DNA from 4 places in the Micromonospora sp. NPDC049151 genome. Region 1 is predicted to be linked to each of the others. Evidence: riboswitches for the same ligand, from Rfam matches in the RefSeq annotation. Region 1 holds a riboswitch; each other region holds the start of a gene.
What was found. A riboswitch is a leader RNA that binds a small molecule or an ion and turns the genes downstream of it on or off. The one in region 1 is predicted to bind cyclic di-AMP.
Positions count from the first base shown of each region.

Region 2: another riboswitch for cyclic di-AMP. It lies ahead of AB0B20_RS10965 (hypothetical protein); the one in region 1 lies ahead of AB0B20_RS06130 (NlpC/P60 family protein).
Region 3: another riboswitch for cyclic di-AMP. It lies ahead of AB0B20_RS13175 (hypothetical protein); the one in region 1 lies ahead of AB0B20_RS06130 (NlpC/P60 family protein).
Region 4: another riboswitch for cyclic di-AMP. It lies ahead of AB0B20_RS19500 (C39 family peptidase); the one in region 1 lies ahead of AB0B20_RS06130 (NlpC/P60 family protein).

Region 1 covers NZ_JBEZDP010000003.1:228,759-233,381, forward strand. Annotated here, with positions in the region: gene AB0B20_RS06120 (pyridoxamine 5'-phosphate oxidase family protein) at 1-303, opposite strand, end outside; gene dcd (dCTP deaminase) at 382-960, shown strand; gene AB0B20_RS06130 (NlpC/P60 family protein) at 1,026-2,057, opposite strand; cyclic di-AMP (ydaO/yuaA leader) riboswitch at 2,069-2,204, opposite strand; gene AB0B20_RS06135 (peptidoglycan recognition family protein) at 2,443-4,476, shown strand; gene AB0B20_RS06140 (NlpC/P60 family protein) at 4,547-4,623, opposite strand, start outside.
Region 2 covers NZ_JBEZDP010000007.1:119,777-124,399, forward strand. Annotated here, with positions in the region: gene AB0B20_RS10960 (carbonic anhydrase) at 1-364, shown strand, start outside; gene AB0B20_RS10965 (hypothetical protein) at 424-1,452, opposite strand; cyclic di-AMP (ydaO/yuaA leader) riboswitch at 1,456-1,587, opposite strand; gene AB0B20_RS10970 (YibE/F family protein) at 1,742-3,016, opposite strand; gene AB0B20_RS10975 (SHOCT domain-containing protein) at 3,166-3,375, opposite strand; gene AB0B20_RS10980 (metal-sensitive transcriptional regulator) at 3,502-3,801, opposite strand; gene AB0B20_RS10985 (heavy-metal-associated domain-containing protein) at 3,882-4,088, shown strand; gene AB0B20_RS10990 (hypothetical protein) at 4,126-4,623, shown strand, end outside.
Region 3 covers NZ_JBEZDP010000009.1:95,671-100,293, forward strand. Annotated here, with positions in the region: gene AB0B20_RS13165 (AAA family ATPase) at 1-987, shown strand, start outside; gene AB0B20_RS13170 (cation diffusion facilitator family transporter) at 1,092-2,006, shown strand; cyclic di-AMP (ydaO/yuaA leader) riboswitch at 2,150-2,280, shown strand; gene AB0B20_RS13175 (hypothetical protein) at 2,285-3,358, shown strand; gene AB0B20_RS13180 (SRPBCC family protein) at 3,382-3,834, opposite strand; gene AB0B20_RS13185 (STAS domain-containing protein) at 3,936-4,295, opposite strand.
Region 4 covers NZ_JBEZDP010000016.1:83,513-88,135, reverse strand. Annotated here, with positions in the region: gene AB0B20_RS19505 (alpha/beta hydrolase) at 1-654, opposite strand, end outside; gene AB0B20_RS19500 (C39 family peptidase) at 881-1,738, opposite strand; cyclic di-AMP (ydaO/yuaA leader) riboswitch at 1,933-2,075, opposite strand; gene AB0B20_RS19495 (hypothetical protein) at 2,385-3,149, opposite strand; gene AB0B20_RS19490 (hypothetical protein) at 3,279-3,620, opposite strand; gene AB0B20_RS19485 (acyltransferase) at 3,701-4,623, opposite strand, start outside.

The sequences.
Region 1 (4,623 bases):
GGCAGGGTCGGTCACCTGCCGCGCGCGCCCCGCGATGTACGCCTCGTCGTCGCTCTCCTCCGGCGGGAACGAGTGCAGCGCGTAGCGGCCGTCGCGTTCGAGGTCGCGGCGCTTCGGCGAGTCGACGACGAAGCACCAGAGCCCGTCTGCGGTGATCACCGGGGAGACCGGGTGGACCCGGGGGCCGCCGTCGGCGCGGACCGTGGCGAGGTAGCCGAAGCCCGGCCCATACTGCTGCATCAGGAGGCGGATCTCGTCGGCGAGGCGGGGCTCGTCGGCGGCGAATTCGGACCAGGAAGCCATGTGGACACTCTATCGAACACGTGTACGAAGATGTAGTGCGACACGCAGGTCACCCATACCGGTCGCTATGGTGTTCGGATGCTGCTCTCCGACCGCGACCTGGTCTCCGAGATCAAGGCCGGCACGCTCGCGCTGGAGCCCTTCGAGCCGACGCTGGTGCAGCCGTCGAGCATCGACGTACGCCTGGACCGGCTGTTCCGGGTCTTCAACAACCATCTCTACACACACATCGACCCGTCGAAGCAGCAGGACGACCTGACCTCGATGGTCGAGGTGCCGGAGGGACAGCCGTTCGTGCTGCACCCGGGCGAGTTCGTGCTCGCCTCCACGCTTGAGGTGATCTCGCTGGGCGACCAGCTCGCCGGGAGGCTGGAGGGCAAGTCGAGCCTGGGGCGGCTGGGGCTGCTGACCCACTCGACGGCCGGATTCATCGACCCGGGCTTCTCCGGCCACGTCACGCTGGAGCTGTCGAACGTGGCGAACCTGCCGATCACGCTCTGGCCGGGCATGAAGATCGGCCAGCTCTGCATCTTCCGGCTCTCCTCGCCGGCCGAGCACCCGTACGGCTCGGCCGTCTACGGCTCGCGTTACCAGGGGCAGCGCGGCCCGACGCCGAGCCGGTCCTGGCAGAGCTGGCGCACCTGGCCGACGCGCTGACGGACGCCCGCAGTTGTTAAGAAGGGCCCCCTCCTCTACCGGAGGCGTTAAGAGGGGGCCCTTCCTTACACCCGGCCGTAGCTGTTGATGTCGCCGTCGTCGACCCGCTTCATCGTGATGGGCTTGCCCGACTGGGAGGCGTGCACCACCCAGCCGTCGCCCACGTACATCGCCACGTGGTGCAGGTCGCCGTAGTAGAAGACGAGATCACCGGCACGCAGCTCGGCACGGCCGATCCGCTTCGTCACGCCGTGCTGCTGGCGTGCGTTGTGCGGCAGCGACACGCCGCCCTTGGCCCACGCCGCCATGGTCAGGCCCGAGCAGTCGAAGTGGTCCGGCCCGGCCGCGCCCCAGACGTAGATCTTGCCGATCTGGGCGCAGGCGAACTTGACCGCCGCACCGGCCGCGCCACCGGGGTAACCGGCCGGGCAGGGCGCCGGGCGCAGCGGGCCGCCGCCGCCCTTGCCGTACACCTTGAGCCGCAGCTTCTGCAGCCGGGCGATCTCGGCGTCGATCTGCTTCTTCTTCGCCGCGAGCTGGGCCTCGGTGCGCGCCAGCCCGGCGATCATCTCGTCCAGCGGCTTCTTCTTCGCCGCCAGTTCGTCGCGCAGCGCGGCGACGGAGCGCACCTGCTCGTGCTGCCGGTGCGCGAAGCGGTCGAGCAGTTCCAGGCCGTTGACCAGGTCACCCGGTGAGCGGCTGCCCAGCAGCGCGTTGACGGTGGAGAGGTTGTCGCCCTTGTAGGCGTCGGCGGCGAGCCCGCCGACCTGGCCGAGCGCGGCGTCCACCCGGGCCTGGAGGGGCGCGATCTGCCGGCCGAGCGCGTCGGCCTGCTCGCGCCGCGCGGCGAGCTGTTCGCGTACGGCGTTGACCTGTTCGATGACCGGTTCGAGCTTGTTCCAGTCGCGGTCGATCTGGGCCTCGATCTCGGCGACCGAGGGTTCGGCGTGTGCCGCGGTGGCGCCACCGGTCAGGACGACAGCGGTGCCGACCAGGGCGGCGAGGGCGGTGGTGAAGCGGGACCAGCGGGTACGCGGCACAGCCGTGGACCGGTCGACAGACCGGCTCGACGACGGCCGCGGGGCATGGAGTGCCACCGGCGTCCGTACTCCTTCTTCAGTTCCGCCTACCGGGTTAGCTGACGGATTCGGGCGGGAAGGGAGCCGCCCTACCGCATCGCTGCGGATTCACCCCAGGTACCTGGTTCCCCGGCTCGCCCGCGGGCGACTCGGCGGTGCCGGTCCGTCACCGACCGGGTTGGACGGTGAGACGTACGGCCGACGATTCACCAGAGTAGGGACCACCGTTATCGATCCGCAACTTCCAGCGACGTGACACTCCGTACGCGATCCGGCGGCGAACCACTGACGGAAGTGAAATTTTCTTTCACGGCTGATTACTTACTGGAAAGGTATTGACCGTCACGGGTGTGCGGAGTGAGGGTGGAGACGCAGTGACCCCCATCCCTGTCCAGGAGGTTCGATGCACCTCTCCGCCCCGCCGTCGGGCAGACGGATACTGCTCGCCGCCGCCGTGGCCACCGCCACCGCGCTGGCGACGACCGGCCCGGTGACCGCCGCGCCGGACACGTCCCCGCCCGCGAGCGACAGGCAACAACAATACGCCGCCGCGGCCGCCGAGTACGGCGTCCCGCAGAACGTGCTGCTCGGTGTCTCCTATCTGGAGTCCCGCTGGGACACCCACACCGGGCAGCCGAGCACCAGCGGCGGCTACGGCCCGATGCACCTGACCGACGCCGCGCACATCCTCGCCATGCCGGGCAGCGCCCACGTCGACGAGGACGAGGACCCGCGCGGCGACGACTCCCGTCCACTGAAGCTCGACCCGGCCACGGCCGCCACGCCGGAGCGGGAGGCCCCGCTGCCGCCCGCCTCGCTCCAGACGCTCGACGCCGCCGCCGCGCTCACCGGGCTCGACGCCGGGACGCTGCGGACCGACCCGGCCGCGAACATCCGCGGTGGCGCGGCGCTGCTGGCGTCGTACCAGAAGGCTCTGGGCGGGCCGGTCGGCGCCGGCACCGACCCGGCGGCCTGGTACGGCGCGGTGGCCCGGTACTCCGGCGCGGACACCACCGACGGCGCGGCGGCCTTCGCCGACGAGGTGTACGACCAGCTCGGCCAGGGCGCCAGCCGGACCACCGACGACGGCCAGCGGGTCACGCTCGCCGCCACCGCCGCGACGCCGGACCGCTCCCGGCTGGCCCGGCTCGGTTTGCGTAACGCCGAGCGGCCGGACGGGCTGGAGTGCCCGGTGCGGCTGGCCTGTGAGTGGATCCCCGCGCCGTACGAGCAGCTCAGCGACGACCCGGGTGACTACGGCAACCACGATCTTGGCGACCGGCCGAAGCAGCAGAAGATCGAGTACATCGTCATCCACGACACCGAGGGCTACTTCGGCCCGAGCGTCGACCTGGTGAAGCGGGCCGACTACCTGGGCTGGCACTACACGCTGCGCTCGGTGGACGGCTACATCGCCCAGCACATCAAGACCAAGGACGTCGGCTGGCACGCCGGCAACTGGTACGTCAACGCGAAGTCCATCGGCCTGGAGCACGAGGGCTTCGCCGGTCAGGGCACCTGGTACACCGAGGCGATGTACCGCACCTCCGCCAAGCTGGTGCGCCACCTGGCGCTGAAGCTCGGCATCCCGATGGACCGGCAGCACATCATCGGCCACGACAACGTGCCCGGCATCAACGCCGGCGCGGTGGGCGGCATGCACTGGGACCCGGGACCGTACTGGGACTGGTCGCACTACTTCGACCTGATGAAGGCGCCGTTCCGCACCACCGGCACCGCGCGGACCGGTCTGGTCACCATCGACCCGGACTTCGCCACCAACCGGCCGGCGTTCACCGGCTGCAACCAGCAGCCGCCGGGCGTCCCGACGCCCAGGCCGCCGGCCGAGCCGTGCCCGTCGCGCGGCTCCTCGTCGGTGATCCTGCGGACCGCGCCGAGCCCGGACGCCCCGCTCGTCAACGACCTCGGGCTGCGCCCGGACGGCACGCCGGACACGATGTACATCTCCGACCACGGCGCCCGCGCCTCGGCCGGTCAGACGTACGCGCTCGCCGGCCGGCAGGGTGACTGGACGGCGATCTGGTATCTCGGCCAGAAGGCGTGGTTCCTCAACCCGGCCTCCGCGCCGACCGCGAAGTGGGCCACCGGCTTCGTGGTGACCCCGCGGCCCGGCAAGGCCACCATCCCGGTGTACGGGCGGGCCTACCCGGAGCAGGCCGCCTACCCGGACACCATCCCGTACCAGACCATCTCGCCGCTTCAGTACACGTTCGCCGCCGGCCAGCGGTACGCGGTCGGCGGGGTGCTGCCCGGCGAGTACTACCGGGCCGTCTCGTTCGACGGTTCGGCCCCGGGTGACCGGACCGTGGTACGCGGCGAGAACCGCTACGTGCAGGTCCAGTTCGGCCACCGGATCATGTTCGTGAACCTGGACGACGTGCTGATCCTGCCGTCCCCGGTCGGTGCGCCGCGCTGACCCGTCACCGCACGGCGAGAGGCCCCCGGTCCGTGACGGACCGGGGGCCTCTCGGTGGTACGGGGTACGGTCAGGCGACCCGGACGAAGCCGGCGATCGGCATCGTGCTGATGCTCGACACCTGGACCGGTTTACCGGTACGTGGCG
Region 2 (4,623 bases), on a different contig from region 1:
GCTCGTGGTGGTGCTCGGGCACGACTCGTGCGGCGCGGTCCAGGCCGCCCGCGAGGGGGTCCGGACCGGCGCCGCCCCGGCCGGGCACCTGGGCGCGGTGGTGGACGCGGTCTCGCCCAGCCTGCTGCGCGCCGCCCGCCAGGGCGTCGAGGACCTCGACGGCATCATCGACGTGCACATCGCGCAGACCGTGGAGACGCTGCTGGCCCGGTCCGGCGTGCTGGCCGAGCGGGTGGCGGCGGGGCGGTGCACGGTGGTCGGCATGTCGTACCGGCTCGCCGGCGGCGAGGTGCGGACCGTGGCGCAGGCCCCGGCCCCGCTGCCCGCCCCGGCGGCGCCCGCAGACCCGGCGCTGGCGAGCTGATCCACGGGGAAGACGAAAGGGGCCGCCCGAGGGCGGCCCCTTCTTCGTGGTGTCCGGCGTCAGAGCAGCGACATGTGGACGTGGTCGGTGTGGTTCGACGGCCCGCTGTAGGAGCGCCAGCCGGTGGCCGGGAACCAGATCTGCCGGTTCCAGATGACGTAGTAGATGCCCAGCCGGTCGGCGTTGCGGATGAGGAAGGCGGCCACCTCGTTGCCGTACCTGCGGGTGTCGTTGTTGTGCCAGGGTGCGAAGCCGCTGTTCTGCAGCGACCAGTCGCACGCCTTGCCCTTGGGGTGCTCCCACGGCCCGCCGGACCGGTAGCAGCCCACGAAGCGCTTGAAGCCCGCGCGCCGGACCTCCTTGTACGCGTGCAGCGTGCGCGGCGTGACGCAGCCCGAGGTGGTCGGGTCGTCCTCGCTGCACGACTCGGCCTTCCACCCGCCGTCGGCGGTGCGGCCGGGGGCGATCTTGGCGACCGGTGAGGTGGCGGAGACCAGTCCGCCGGTGAAGCCGAGGCCGCCGACGAGCTTCAGCGCGCGCTCGGCCTGCACCTTCTCGCGCTCCATCGCGTTCTTCTGCTTCTCCTGCTCGCGGACCTCGGCGTCCATCGCGATCTTGGCCTGCTCGGCGCGGGTCTTGACCGCGTTGATGGCGGCCAGGCGCTGCGCGTTGAGGAGGTTCAGCTCGTCCAGGGCGTTGACCCGGCGGACGAACGAGTCGGGGGAGTTGCTCTCCAGCAGCATCGCCATCGCGCCCATCCGGCCGGTCCGGTAGGACTGGGCGGCGAGCTGGTTGACCTGCGGGCTGAGCGCGTCGAGTTCGGCCTGTGCCGTCTTCACCTCGGCCGCCAGCCGCCGCTGGCGGTCCTGCGACTTGGCGAGCTTCGCCTTGGCCTGGAGGAAGTTCCGGTTGGCGGAGTCGATCGCCTCGGTGATGAGCGGCGGTTCGCCGTCCTCCTCGTGGCCCGAGGGGTTGCCGGGTGCCGCCGCGGCGGGGGCCGCGGTCGCCGGCGTCGGCCCGGCCAGCACGGCCAGTGAGGCCAGCACGGCCACCACGGGTGTCAGCCAGCGGCGCAGGGGTGCCGTCACAGTGTTCCCTTCCGTCGGCCGCCGACCGGGTTAGCTGACGGGTTCGGGACGGAAGTGGCCCCTACCGCTGTCGCGGATTCACCCCATGTACCTGGTTCCCCGGCTCGCCCGTGGGCGATTGGGCGGCGGCACCGCTGGCGCCGGTGCGCGCCTTCGGCGGTGACCGGCAGCGAGGTTACCCGACAGCACTCGTGAGGATCTACGTCCGGAAGCCGACCAATAGCGAGATTTCGCCGTGGCGCACCGTGACCAGCGTCGCGTTTGAAATCGATGGTCACGCTGCGGAGTCTCACCATGCGGCCTCCGTACTCCTTCCGCCGCCGAGCGCCTCCAGCGCGTCGTCCCGTCCGGCCGGCGGCCGGGGCGCGGGCGGCGCCGGCTCCGCGCCGCGCGGGCGCCGCCCGGCGGTGGTCACGATCGCGGCCAGGCCGGTGGTCAGCGGTACGGCGGCGATCAGGCCGAGCGTGGCCACCGCGCTGCGGACGATCTCCTGGGCGAGGAACTCGCTGGTGAGGATCTCGCTGACCGGGCGGGAGTCGGCGACCAGCAGGAGCAGCAGCGGCAGCGAGGCGCCCGCGTACGCCAGCACGATGGTGTTGACGGTGGACGCGATGTGGGCCCGGCCGACCCGGGTCGCCGCGCGGTAGAGCTGCCGCCGGGACAGCCCGGGGTTGGCGTGCGCCAGTTCGGTGACGGTGGCCGCCTGGGTGACCGTGACGTCGTCCAGCACGCCCAGCGAGCCGATGATGATGCCGGCCAGCAGCAGGCCGTGCAGGTCCACGTCGGCCTGGAACATGGACAGCGTGGTGGCGTCCTCGCTGCCGAAGCCGGTCAGGTGGGTGGCGGACGTGGCGAGCAGGCCGAGCACGCCGGTGATCACCAGGCTGCCCAGCGTGCCGAGCACCGCCACCGACGTCTGCGCGGTGATCCCGTGGGTCAGGTAGAGCACCACGAACATGATCAACGCGGCGCCGACGATCGCCACCAGCAGCGGGGGCTGGCCGGCGCCGATGCCCGGCAGCACGAAGCCGAGCAGGATGGCGAAGCTGGCCGCCAGGCCGGCGAGCGCGGCCAGCCCGCGCCAGCGGCCGAACGCCACGATCGCGGCGGCGAACAGCACCATCAGCCAGATCAGCGGTGTGCCGCGCTGGTGCTCGGCGATGTTGTAGGACTTCACCGCCGGGTCGGCCGGGTCGGTCAGCTCGACCAGGACCACCTCGTCGCCGACCGCGACCCGGGGCGCGCCGGGCCCGGCCGGGATCGGCGTCTCGACCTGGCGGCCCGCGTCCGGACCCTGCTCGGCGGTCACCGTCACGGTGCCGCAGGGGCCGCCCCCGCCGTCCGGGGCCTCCGGGGTCGGCGGGCAGGGCTCGGTGACCACCCGGGTCACCGTGCCGTGGTAGCGGGGGACGTCCGCGCCGCCCACCGGCTCCCGGTCCTGCCGGGGCCAGAGGACCAGCGCCGCGATCACGGTGAGTGCGAACAGCGGCACCACCACTGCGACGAGCAGCCGGCGTACGCCCGGCGGCGCGGCGGGTGCGGGGCGGGTGTGGTCGGCACCCATGGCGTCTCCCAACGGTCGGGGCGACGCCTGGTCCGCCGGACCGGTCTGGTCACCCGGGCGGCGCGGACGTGTCGACCACGTCCGGGTCGTCGCCCGGCCATGGTAGGCAGCCTGACCTCACCGGGACCGGTGACGCTCGCCTCGCGTGATCAGGTCAGACCGGCCCGGCGTCGCCGGTACTCGTCCTCGTCGATCTCGCCGCGCGCGTACCGCTCGTCCAGGATGCGCCGGGCCGTCGTCGGGCCCAGGTACTGGGGGCCGGTCCACCGCACGGCCGCCCAGACGAGCCCCGCCAGCACCGCGAGCACCAGCAGGGACCAGATCCACATCCAGCCCATCATCGGGCTCTGCCACATCATCGGGCCGCCCTCCGTCCGTCGCCGCGGGTCCGCCGGGGTCGGCCTGCCCGCCACTTCGACGGTACGACCGGCCCGACGCGTCGGCGCGGGTCGATGTGCCTGGTTCCGGGGGCCGGAGGTCCCCGCTCAGCCGCGCTTCATCAGGCGGCCGACGGCGGCCATCATCTCGGTCGCCATCTCGTCGGCCCGGCCCTCGGCGGCGCCCTCGTGCATGCAGTGCCGGGCGTGGCCGTCGAGCAGGCCGAGGCCGACCTTGTCCAGCGCCGCCTGGATGGCCGAGATCTGGGTGAGCACGTCGATGCAGTAGCGGTCGTCCTCGACCATCTTCTCGATGCCACGGACCTGACCCTCGATCCGGCGGAGCCGGGCGAGGAGTTGGTCCTTGCTGGCGGTGTAGCCCCGGGTCGGGCTGGACGGCGCGGTCATGGAAACGAGGATAGCGTACCCCTCGGGGGTATGCTAACGTCTCGAACGTACCCCTGGGGGGTATAAGATCGGAGGGCGAGATGGAGAGCACCTACCAGGTGAGCGGCATGACCTGCGGGCACTGCGTCAACTCGGTGAGCACCGAGCTGAGCGCGCTTCCGGGCGTCACCGACGTCCAGGTCGACCTGGCCGGCGGCCGGGTCACCGTCACCAGTCAGGACCCGCTGGACGTGGACGCGGTCCGCGCGGCGGTCGACGAGGCCGGCTACGACCTCGTCGGTGCGTGACGGGTCCGACGGACCCGCGGAAACCGAGGAGACACCAATGAACACGGCGACGAAGCTCAGTGGCTTCGCCCTCGGCCTCGTGGCGGTGTTCGGCGCGGCGTACGGGATCGGCAACCTGGCCGATCCCGTCGCCCCGGCCGCCGAGACCCGCCACGACGACAGCGACAGCGACCACGGGGCCGGCGACGCCGGCCACGGCGACGAGAGCCAGGCGGGCGGCGCTTCCGCGCACCTGCCCGGCGGCCTGCTCGTCTCCGAACGCGGCTACACCTTCCAGCCCGCCGCCGCCCCGGCGGGGCAGTTCGCCTTCCGGATCACCGGCCCGGACGGCGCACCCGTCACCCGCTACGAGGTGGCCCACGACAAGCGCATGCACCTGATCGTCGCCCGGCGGGACCTCTCCGGCTTCCGGCACGTCCACCCGGAGATGGACGGCGACGGCACCTGGCGCGTCGCCTCGCCGGTGGACGGCCCCGGCGTCTGGCGGGCGTTCGCCGACTTCACCCCGGGCGGCGGGGAGCCGCTCACCCTCGGC
Region 3 (4,623 bases), on a different contig from region 1:
GAGCGGCCGGAGTTCCGCGAGTTCCTCAAGGCGTGGTGGCCGCGGCTGCACCCGCGGCACGTGCTGGACTGGCTGGCCCGCCCGGACCGGCTGCGCCGCTACGCCGGGGGGATCCTCTCCTCGGCCGAGATCCGGCTGCTCGGGCAGGCGTACCGCACGCTCGGGACCGACGGGCTGACCGTGGCGGACATCGCGCTGCTCGACGAGCTGGACGCGCTGCTCGGCAAGCCCGTGCAGCGGGCCCGGCCCAGGCGCGACCCGTACCAGCTCGCCGGTGGCGTGCGCGAGCTGAGCACGTACGCCGACCGGCAGCGTGCCGCCCGCGCGGCGGCCCGGGAGCGTCCGGCCGACTACCGCGACTACGCGCACGTGGTGGTGGACGAGTCGCAGGACGTCTCGCCGATGCAGTGGCGGATGGTCGGGCGGCGCGGGCGGCTGGCGTCCTGGACGGTGGTCGGCGATCCGGCGCAGACCGCCTGGACCGGCGACCCGCAGGAGCTGGACCGCGCCCGGGACCAGGCGCTGGGCCGACGCAAGCGGCACCGCTACGAGCTGACCACCAACTACCGCAACTCGGCGGAGATCTTCGCGGTGGCGGCGGCGGAGATCCGCCGGCTCTACCCGGACCTGCCGCTGCCCGACGCGGTGCGGTCCACCGGCGTGCCGCCGGTCGAGCGCACGGTGCCCGCCGCCGACCTGCCGGCGGCCACCGTCGAGGCGGCCGAGGCGCTGCTCGCGCAGGTGGAGGGCACCGTTGGTGTGATCACGCCGGTGCCACGCCGGGACGAGGTGGCCGGCTGGCTGGGCGCGCTCGGCGCGAGCCGGCTCCAGGTGGTCACCAGCCTCCAGGCGAAGGGCATGGAGTACGACGGCGTGGTGCTGGTGGCGCCGAGTGAGATCCGGGCCGACCCCGGTTCGGGGGTACGCACGCTCTACGTGGCGCTGTCCCGGGCGACCCAGCGCCTCACCACGCTCGACCCGCTCTGAGGGACACCCGTCCGCGCCCCTGACGTCACCCACAGTTCAGTTGCATACATAGCGATGTGAACATACATTGGGCCTGGCCGGTACGGGGCAGGAAGGGTGTTGGCGTGGGCGCAGGTCATGACCACAGCGGCGCGGTGGCCAACGCGGCACACCGCCACCGGGGCCGCCTCTGGGCCGCCTTCGCGCTGCTCGCCGTCCTGATGGTGGTCGAGGCGGTGGCCGCCTTCACCACCGGCTCGCTCGCGCTGCTCTCCGACGCCGGGCACATGTTCACCGACGTCCTCGGCATCGGCATGGCACTGGCCGCGATCACCGCCGCCCGCCGCGCCGGCACCGACCCGCAGCGCACGTTCGGGCTCTACCGGCTGGAGGTGCTCGCCGCCCTGGCCAACGCCGTGCTGCTCGGCGCCGTCGCGCTCTACGTCCTGGTCGAGGCGGTACGCCGGTTCGGCGAGCCGCCGGAGGTGCTGGCCGGCCCGATGCTCGTGGTGGCGGTGCTCGGCCTGCTCGCCAACATCGTCGCGTTCGCGCTGCTGCGCGCCGGGGCGAAGGAGAGCATCAACCTGCGCGGGGCGTACCTGGAGGTGCTCGGCGATCTGCTCGGCTCGCTCGGCGTGATCGCCGCCGCGCTGGTCATCGCCGCGACCGACTGGTGGTGGGCCGATCCGCTGGTAGCCGTCGGGATCGGCCTGTTCATCCTGCCGCGCACCTGGCGGCTCGGCCGGGCCGCGCTGCGCATCCTGGTGCAGGCCGCGCCGGAGCACCTCCAGGTGACCGCCGTGCACGACCGGCTGGCCGCCGTACCCGGCGTGGCCGAGGTGCACGACCTGCACGTGTGGACGCTCACCTCGGGCATGGAGGTGGCCTCGGCGCACCTGACCACCGACCCGGGCGTGGACCCGGGGCAGGTGCTGGCCGCCGCGCGGGCCGCCCTGCACGAGGACTTCTCCATCGATCACGCCACGTTGCAGGTCGAACCCGGAGCGTCGGCCGGCGTGTGCGGGAAGACCGAGTGGTGATTAGGGCAGACTTAAATCACTGTGGCTGTTGTAGTCTTATGCCGGTTTTGCCCCACCTAGTGGCGTTGCTCCACCGAGCCACGCCCGGGCAGCGCCGGTAGTGTCGGTCGCGGCCGCACCCGCGGACGCCACCGGCCCCGGTGGGGCGGCCGTCGCCTAATCGTCCGCAGGGACGAGCCGGGGAACCACGTACGTGGGGTGCATCCGCGTCAGCGGTAGGGATCTTCCGTCCCGAACCCGTCAGCTAACCCGGTCGGCGTTGACGGAAGGACGTGTGAATGCCCCACGTGGCACCTGTACGACGGACAGCCGCCCGGTTGGCGGCCCTGCTCGTCGCGACGCTGGCCCTCGGCGTCGCGACTGTTCCGGTCTCCCCCGCCTCGGCGGGGCCGGCGACCGGCCTGCTCGCCGCCGCGCCCGGCGGCGACGACGAGGGCGGCACGCCCGAACTGCGTGCCCAGCTCGACGCCGCCAGCAAGGGCTGGCTGGAGGCCAAGGCCGCGCTGAACCGGTCGGTGAGCCGCCAGAAGCAACTGAACGAACAGCTCAAGACGGTCGGCGCCGAGCTGGCCGTACGCGACGCCAAGGTCGGCGAGATCGCCGCCGTGGCGTACCGCAACGGCCGCCTGGGCACCGCCGGGGTGCTGCTGGGCAGCAGCAGCCCGGAGGGCTTCATGGACCGGGCCGCCGCGCTGGAACAGGTCGCCGCGCACGAGGACCGTACGCTGCGCGACCTGATCGCCACCCGGGACCAGGCCACCCGCACCCGCGCCCAGCTCGACGGCGAGATCCGCGAGCAGCGCAAGCAGGTGACGGTGATGGCCAAGCGCAAGGAGCAGGCCGAGCGCGCCCTGGAGGTGGCGAACGACCGCGCCACGCGCAGCAGCAGCGGCGGCAGCGTCCAGGGCACCTCCACCAAGAACGCGAAGCCGGCGCCGCGCAACTCGGACGGCTCCTGGCCCCCGGAGTCGTGCAGCGTCAACGACCCGACCCCGGCCAACGGCTGCATCACCCCGCGCACGCTGCACGCGCTGCAACAGGCGAAGGCGGCCGGCTTCACCAGGTACGTCTCGTGCCACCGGCCCAGCGGCTCGGGCGAGCACCCGAAGGGGCGGGCCTGCGACTTCGCCGCGCAGAAGAACGGCTTCGGCGGCGTGGCCTCCGGCGGCGACCGGACGTACGGCAACAACCTGGCCGCGTACTTCGTGCGCAACGCCGACCCGCTCGCCGTGCTCTACGTGATCTGGTTCAAGCAGATCTGGCTGCCCAGCAGCGGGTGGAAGTCGTACAGCGGGGGCAACGGCGACCCGTCCAGCGACCACACCAACCACGTGCACCTGTCGGTGTACTGAGCGCCCGGAAGGGGCCGGCCGGATCAGGCCGGCCGGCCCTCCAGGGTCGCTCCGAGACGCGCCGCCAGGCCCAGGTGAGCCGCCCGGGCCTGGCGGAACGCGTACCCGAACAGCGGTGCCGGCGCGGTGAGCGTGATCTCCACCTCGACGCGTACCGTGCCGTCGTCCTCGTCGCGCAGCCGGGTGTGGTTGCGTACGGTCGTCGCCGGCTGCTGCCGGGCGACGGTGACCACCTCGTCCTCGCTCGCGATCAGCACGTCCGCCTGGTAGGTCACCGGGAAGTGCAGCGGGCCGAGTTGCAGCCGGTCGGTGATCGCGTAGCTGGCCAGCGCGCCGGGCCGGGCCGGCAGCTTCCGGACCCGGACGATCAGCGGATGCAGCTCACCCTGGCGACTCAGGTCGCCTAGCAGGGCCACCGCTTCGGCCCGGCTGCACCGGGCCTGCACGGTGTAGCTGAAGCTGTCGCTGCTCTGCAAGCGGGCCCCCTCGCCGTCGTGCGTCGCGACGATCGTCCCGTACCGACGCCGGACTGGCAACGGGTAGAAGGTCCCCTGGCCGCAGGGGGTGCGAACGGCGCTCAGGCGCCGGGCAGCACCTCGGGGGTGTCGTCGGCGAACCACGGCTCGGGCGCGCCGAAGAGGCCGAGCAGGCCGGTCACCCAGAGCTGCCGGTGCACGAACCGGCTCGGCTCGGTGACCACGAGCTTGACGCCGCTGACCTCGCAGGTCTGGAAGCCGGCGACCATGGCGCTGATGCCGACCGAGTCGATGAACGTGACAAGCCGCATGTTCAGCTCGATCCGCGCGGGGCGGGCCTTCGCGAGCACCTCGGCGATCGCTTCCCGCACCTCGTACGCGGTGTCGACGTCGATCTCCCCACGGGGCGCGATCTCGACGACACCACCCGGCCGCACCGACTTCACGATCGACAGGCTCACGCGAGCACCTCCACTCGCCCATGACGGGCGCCTCATCAGTACGCGGGCCGCGACCGAGAGTATTCCTCCCACGCCCCGGTCGCCACCCCCCGGGATGAGCAATTCGCGAACTGGGCACACCTGGGCGTACCCAATCCGGACCACCGGGTTCCAGTTTCCCCCTGTGGCGGGCCACGGCCAACCGTGCGACCGGGCGGGCCCGCCGATCCCGCGGACCAGGGTAGCTGGCGCACGCACGTCCCGTCCGCACCCGTCCCGGCGCGTTCGGGTGCTTCGTCCCGTTCACCGGCCGCACCCGCCATGACCCGGGCGTGGTTTGCCGCCGGGT
Region 4 (4,623 bases), on a different contig from region 1:
CAGTTCCTTGAGCTGCGCGTCGGTCACCATCGGGTCCAGCTCGCCCCGGGCCAGCAGCACCGGCACGTCGGTGGCGGCCAGCAGCGCCGGCAGCCGGGGCTCCCCGACCGCGAACGCGGCCGGGTCCATGGCGAGCCGCCAGCGGCCGTCCTCCCGCCGCAGCCCCGCCTCCACCACGGGATGGTCCGGGGCGAACAGTCCGGCCAGCCCTGATACCCGCAGGTAGCGCCGGGCCGCCTCGTCGCGGGTGGCGAACCAGGTGACCGGCCGGGCGGCCAGCTCCGCCGACTTCGCCAGCTCGGCCGGGGACCAGACCGCCTTGATGCCGAGGCCCACCACCGCGTCGATCGGAAGACCCCGCTGCCGGGCGGCGAGCGCCAGCGCCACCACCCCGCCGAGCGAGTGCCCCAGCAGCACGAGCCGGTCGTCGGGGCCGAGCCGGACCGGGCCGAGCCCGTCGGCCACGCGTTGGGCCAGGGCCTCGAACGAGTAGCCGTGCAGCGGCGGCGACCAGCCGTGACCGGCCAGATCGCTGGCGAGCCAGCGGCCGGGCCAGCGGCGCTCCAGCAGCGGCGCCCAGGGCAGCCACACCTCACCGGTGGCGCCCATGCCGTGCAGGAGAACCAGATGCCGGTCACCCGTCGTATCGCCCATTGGCGCAGTCTGCCACCGCCCGCCCCGCCCCCGCGACACCGAACCCACCCCACCTCGGTCCCGCCCCGCCCTCACCCCCGCCCGTCGATCTTGCGGTTGCGGCCCCGCCGATGCCCGTGTTGCCCCGCTATGGAAGGGCCGAAAGTGCAAGATCAACGAGGGCGGTGGTGGGACGGGGAAGGCCGGCACCCCCCGGGGGGTGCCGGCCTTCGGGTTTGCGGACGGGTCAGGCGGAGTAGCCGCGGCTGGCGATCCAGTGCGCCAGGTCGATCGTGGTGACCCAGTACGACGGCAGCGACGGGTCGGCCGAGTCGGCGATCCGCACCATCCGGCCGTCGTTCTTGTAGCCCACCACCGCGACGTAGTGGCCACCGGGGAACGAGTGCCAGCCGCCGTTGGTGTCGGTGACGGTGCCGGCGACGTTCGCCACGACCGCGCGGCCGTTGCTGATCGCCTCGACCACGTCGGCCTGGAGCCGGTCCATCTGAGCCGGGCTGGCGGAGCCGGCGGGAATCATGCGGGTCCGGTACGGGTTGCCCTTGACCTGCTGGTTGAGCACCCGGGTGGTGTCCTCGGCCGAGTTGGTGCCCATCTCGGTGGTGCCGAGCGGACCGGCGAGCGCGTCCTGGCTGCGCTCGATGCCGGCGGCGCTGAGCGCGTTGCGCACGGCGGCCGGGCCGCAGTAGAAGTAGTTGATCTGCGCCTGGTAGTCGTAGTCGAGCGACCTGCTCGACGGCGGCTTCGGCTTCGCCTTCGCCGTGGTGTCCGGGTCCGCCGCCGCCTTCGCCGACGCCGACGCGCTGGGCGACGCGCTCGGCGCGGCCGAGGCACTGGGCGACGCCTGCGGGACGGCGATCCGGGCCTCGCCGCGGCTGGCGGGCTGCTCGCCGAGGCGGGCGGCGCCGAGTTCGGCGACCGATGCGGTGTTCTCCTGGACCGGCGCGTCGTCACCGGCGGTGGCGACGGTGCCGGCACCGGCGGCCAGCACGAGCGCGGCGGCCGATCCGGCGATGATCTGGTACGGGCGTTCGGTGACGATCCGTCGTAGCTGACGCTTCAGGTGGTGCTTCACGAAATCCTCCACGGGGCGTGAGCGGCGCACGCCGGCCCGGCACGCGGAGGAACTCACGCGTGCTGGCGGGGCCGGATGGCCGGGGGATCGGGAACGCCCGTGACGCCGGGCGCCCAGGGGGGCGGTTGCGGTCGCGCGTCAGGCGAGCGCGGGCACCGCGTTGCCGTGGAGGCGGGGGGACGATCGGGGGGTGGGCACGAGGTCGGTACTCCTTCCGTGACCGCCGACCGGGTTAGCTGACGGATTCGGGCGGGAAGTACGCCCTACCACGGGCCGTGGGCCCGCGGATTCACCCCGATGTTGCTTATGGGTCCCCGGTTCGTGAGACACGATTAGGCGGGTCGGTGCGGCGTCGCCGTCGGCGATCGGTTACCGCATCGACGCGCCGACACTACCGGCCGGTATTGCCCCCTGCCAAACGTCCCGACCTGCGTAAACGTGATCTGCGGTAACGGATTTCGGAACAGCCGGTTACTGACTTCACTCGATGGGACAAGCGGTTTTCACGTCACCCGGCGGCGGAAAGCGGACAGACTGCGAGCAGCCGGCCCGCAGTCGCGTGACTCGATGGCCCGTTCTGCGCCCGGCGCCCGATTCGACGGGCCGGGTCCCCGGGCCCGCAAACATCGCGGGTAACGATTCGGTCGAGACGCCCGTCTCAGCCCACCCGGGCCGGACGCCACCTGGCACGCCGCACCGGCGCGGGCACCGGCAGCGGGTTCGTCGCGGCGCTCCGGTACGCCGGGGCGGGCCACAGCGCCGCGGTGGCCGCGTACGCCTCGGCGGCGAGCGTACGGGCGGCCTCGGCGGCCAGTTCCGCGTCCCGCCAGGACTGCCGCTCCCGCGCGGCGGCGCTCTCCCACCCGGCCCGGCGCCCGTCCCGGACGATGCGGGCCAGCACGATCTCCTGGTCGGCCGGGTGCCGGCGCGGATCCCAGCCGTTGCGGCGGGCCAGCACGTCGGCGAGCTGGCGGGCGCTCAGGTCGCCCCGCCAGTGCGCCGTCATGGCGGCGTGGCGCAGCCAGCGCTCCCGGGTCGCGTACTCCGCGGGGGTTCGGGGTGTGCGCGGGGCGGCCAGCGCGGCGGCGCCGGCCAGGCGTCGGGCGGCGGCGTCCGCCTCGTCGTACGCGGTCCACGCCCGGTCCGCCTCGTCCTGCGCGGCCAGCCACTGCTCCCGGCGGCGCCGGGCGGTCTGGGCGGCCCCGGCGGCGGCCACCGCCACCTCCTCGGCGTACCGGATCAGGTCGTCGCGGCGGGCGGCGTCGGCGTCGGCCGGTTCGGCGGCGGCCTCCGGCGCGGCGTCGCGGTCGGGCCGGGCCACGAGCGCGGCGAGCAGGCCGAGGGCGAGCAGCAGCAGGAAGGACCAGATGGCGGCGGCCTCGGGCACGGAGGTGAGGAAGTGGTACAGAGCGGTCTGCGACATGGTCGGCACCTCACGGGAAGGACCTGGCGGGAGGACCCGCACGACCTCGCCGGGCGCCGTTGGGCCGCCGTGGCGGGTGCGGGGATGACGTGCGGTGGGTGCGGTGAACGGGCGCGGCCCGTGGGTGGATCAGCGGGCGGGCGGTGCCCGCGGGCCGGCCGGCGCGGCGGTCCGGCCGGCCGGGACCGGCTGCGGGTCACCCGGGACCGCCACCCGGGCGGCGGGTGCCGGGCCACCGGCGGGACGGGCGTGCCACTCGGCCACGCGGTCGGCCTCCGGCCGTGCGGCAGCCGAGGCGCCCACGGCCGGGTACGCCGGGACGGCGACCGCCGGAGCCGGAGCGGCGGCGACACCGGACGGCAGCGCGGCGGCGCCGAACGAGCAGGCGACGACCACGGCGAGACTGGCGAACATCCGGGCGGCCCAGCGCGCCACCCACCACACGGGGCAGGTGAGCGCGATCGGAAGCACGGGTACAAATTACCGCCGATCCCCCACCAACGCACCGCCGCACGGCGTGTCGCGGATCGACCGGCCGACGTGTGCGCGTGTCAGTCCGGGCGACGCCGCCCGGCGTACTCGACGCCCTCGGCCGGACCGGTCCCGGACGTCGCGCCGCCGTCGGCGGCCGGGGTGGCGGCGGGCCCGCGCGGAGCCGGCACGGCCGGTGCGCGCGACGCCGCGCGGGCCCGGCGGGACGGGCCGAGCAGGCGCATCATCGGCACCTCCACCCAGCGGTGCAGCGCGGCGGCCAGCGCGAGCGTGACCACCAGGAAACCGAGCACCGCGAGCGGGCCGCGCCAGCCGGGCAGCCCGGTCCCCCAGTGCCCGGTCAGCCGCAGCACGGTGACCATGACCAGCACGTGGACCAGGTAGAAGGCGAACGAGACCTCACCGAGCCAGACCATCGCCCGGGACCGCCACGGGGTGGACCGGCCGCGCACGTCGGCGTCCGCCGCGGCGGCGATGACCAGCAGGTACGCCACGGCGAGCAGGGCGGCCCAGAACTCGGCCGGGATCCACATCGCGGCGACCACCCAGGTGGCGACGAAGATGCCGGTGGCGGCGGCGAGGTTGGGTCCGCGCCAGCGGTGCCGGCGCATCAGCTCGGCGGCGGCCACCCCCATCCAGAACTCCAGCGACCGGGTCACCGGGAAGATCTGGGTGAACCACCACCGCTGTTCCTCCGGCACCAGGTGCTGGCCGGGCCACAGCGCCAGGATGAGCAGCGGCGCCGCGACCAGCACGGTCCGCAGCGCCCCGGTACGGGCCCGGCGCAGCCACGGCACCACGAGCGGCAGGCACAGGTAGAACGCCAGCTCACAGGAGAGCGACCAGCTCACGTTGTTGACGCTGTAGAAGTAGCCGCCCAGCGGGATCCACGCCTGGACCAGGAAGAAGTTGCCGATCGCCGCCCAGGGCACGACCGGGTCGGCGAACCAGGCCGCGATCGCCAGCGCCGCCACGAACGTCA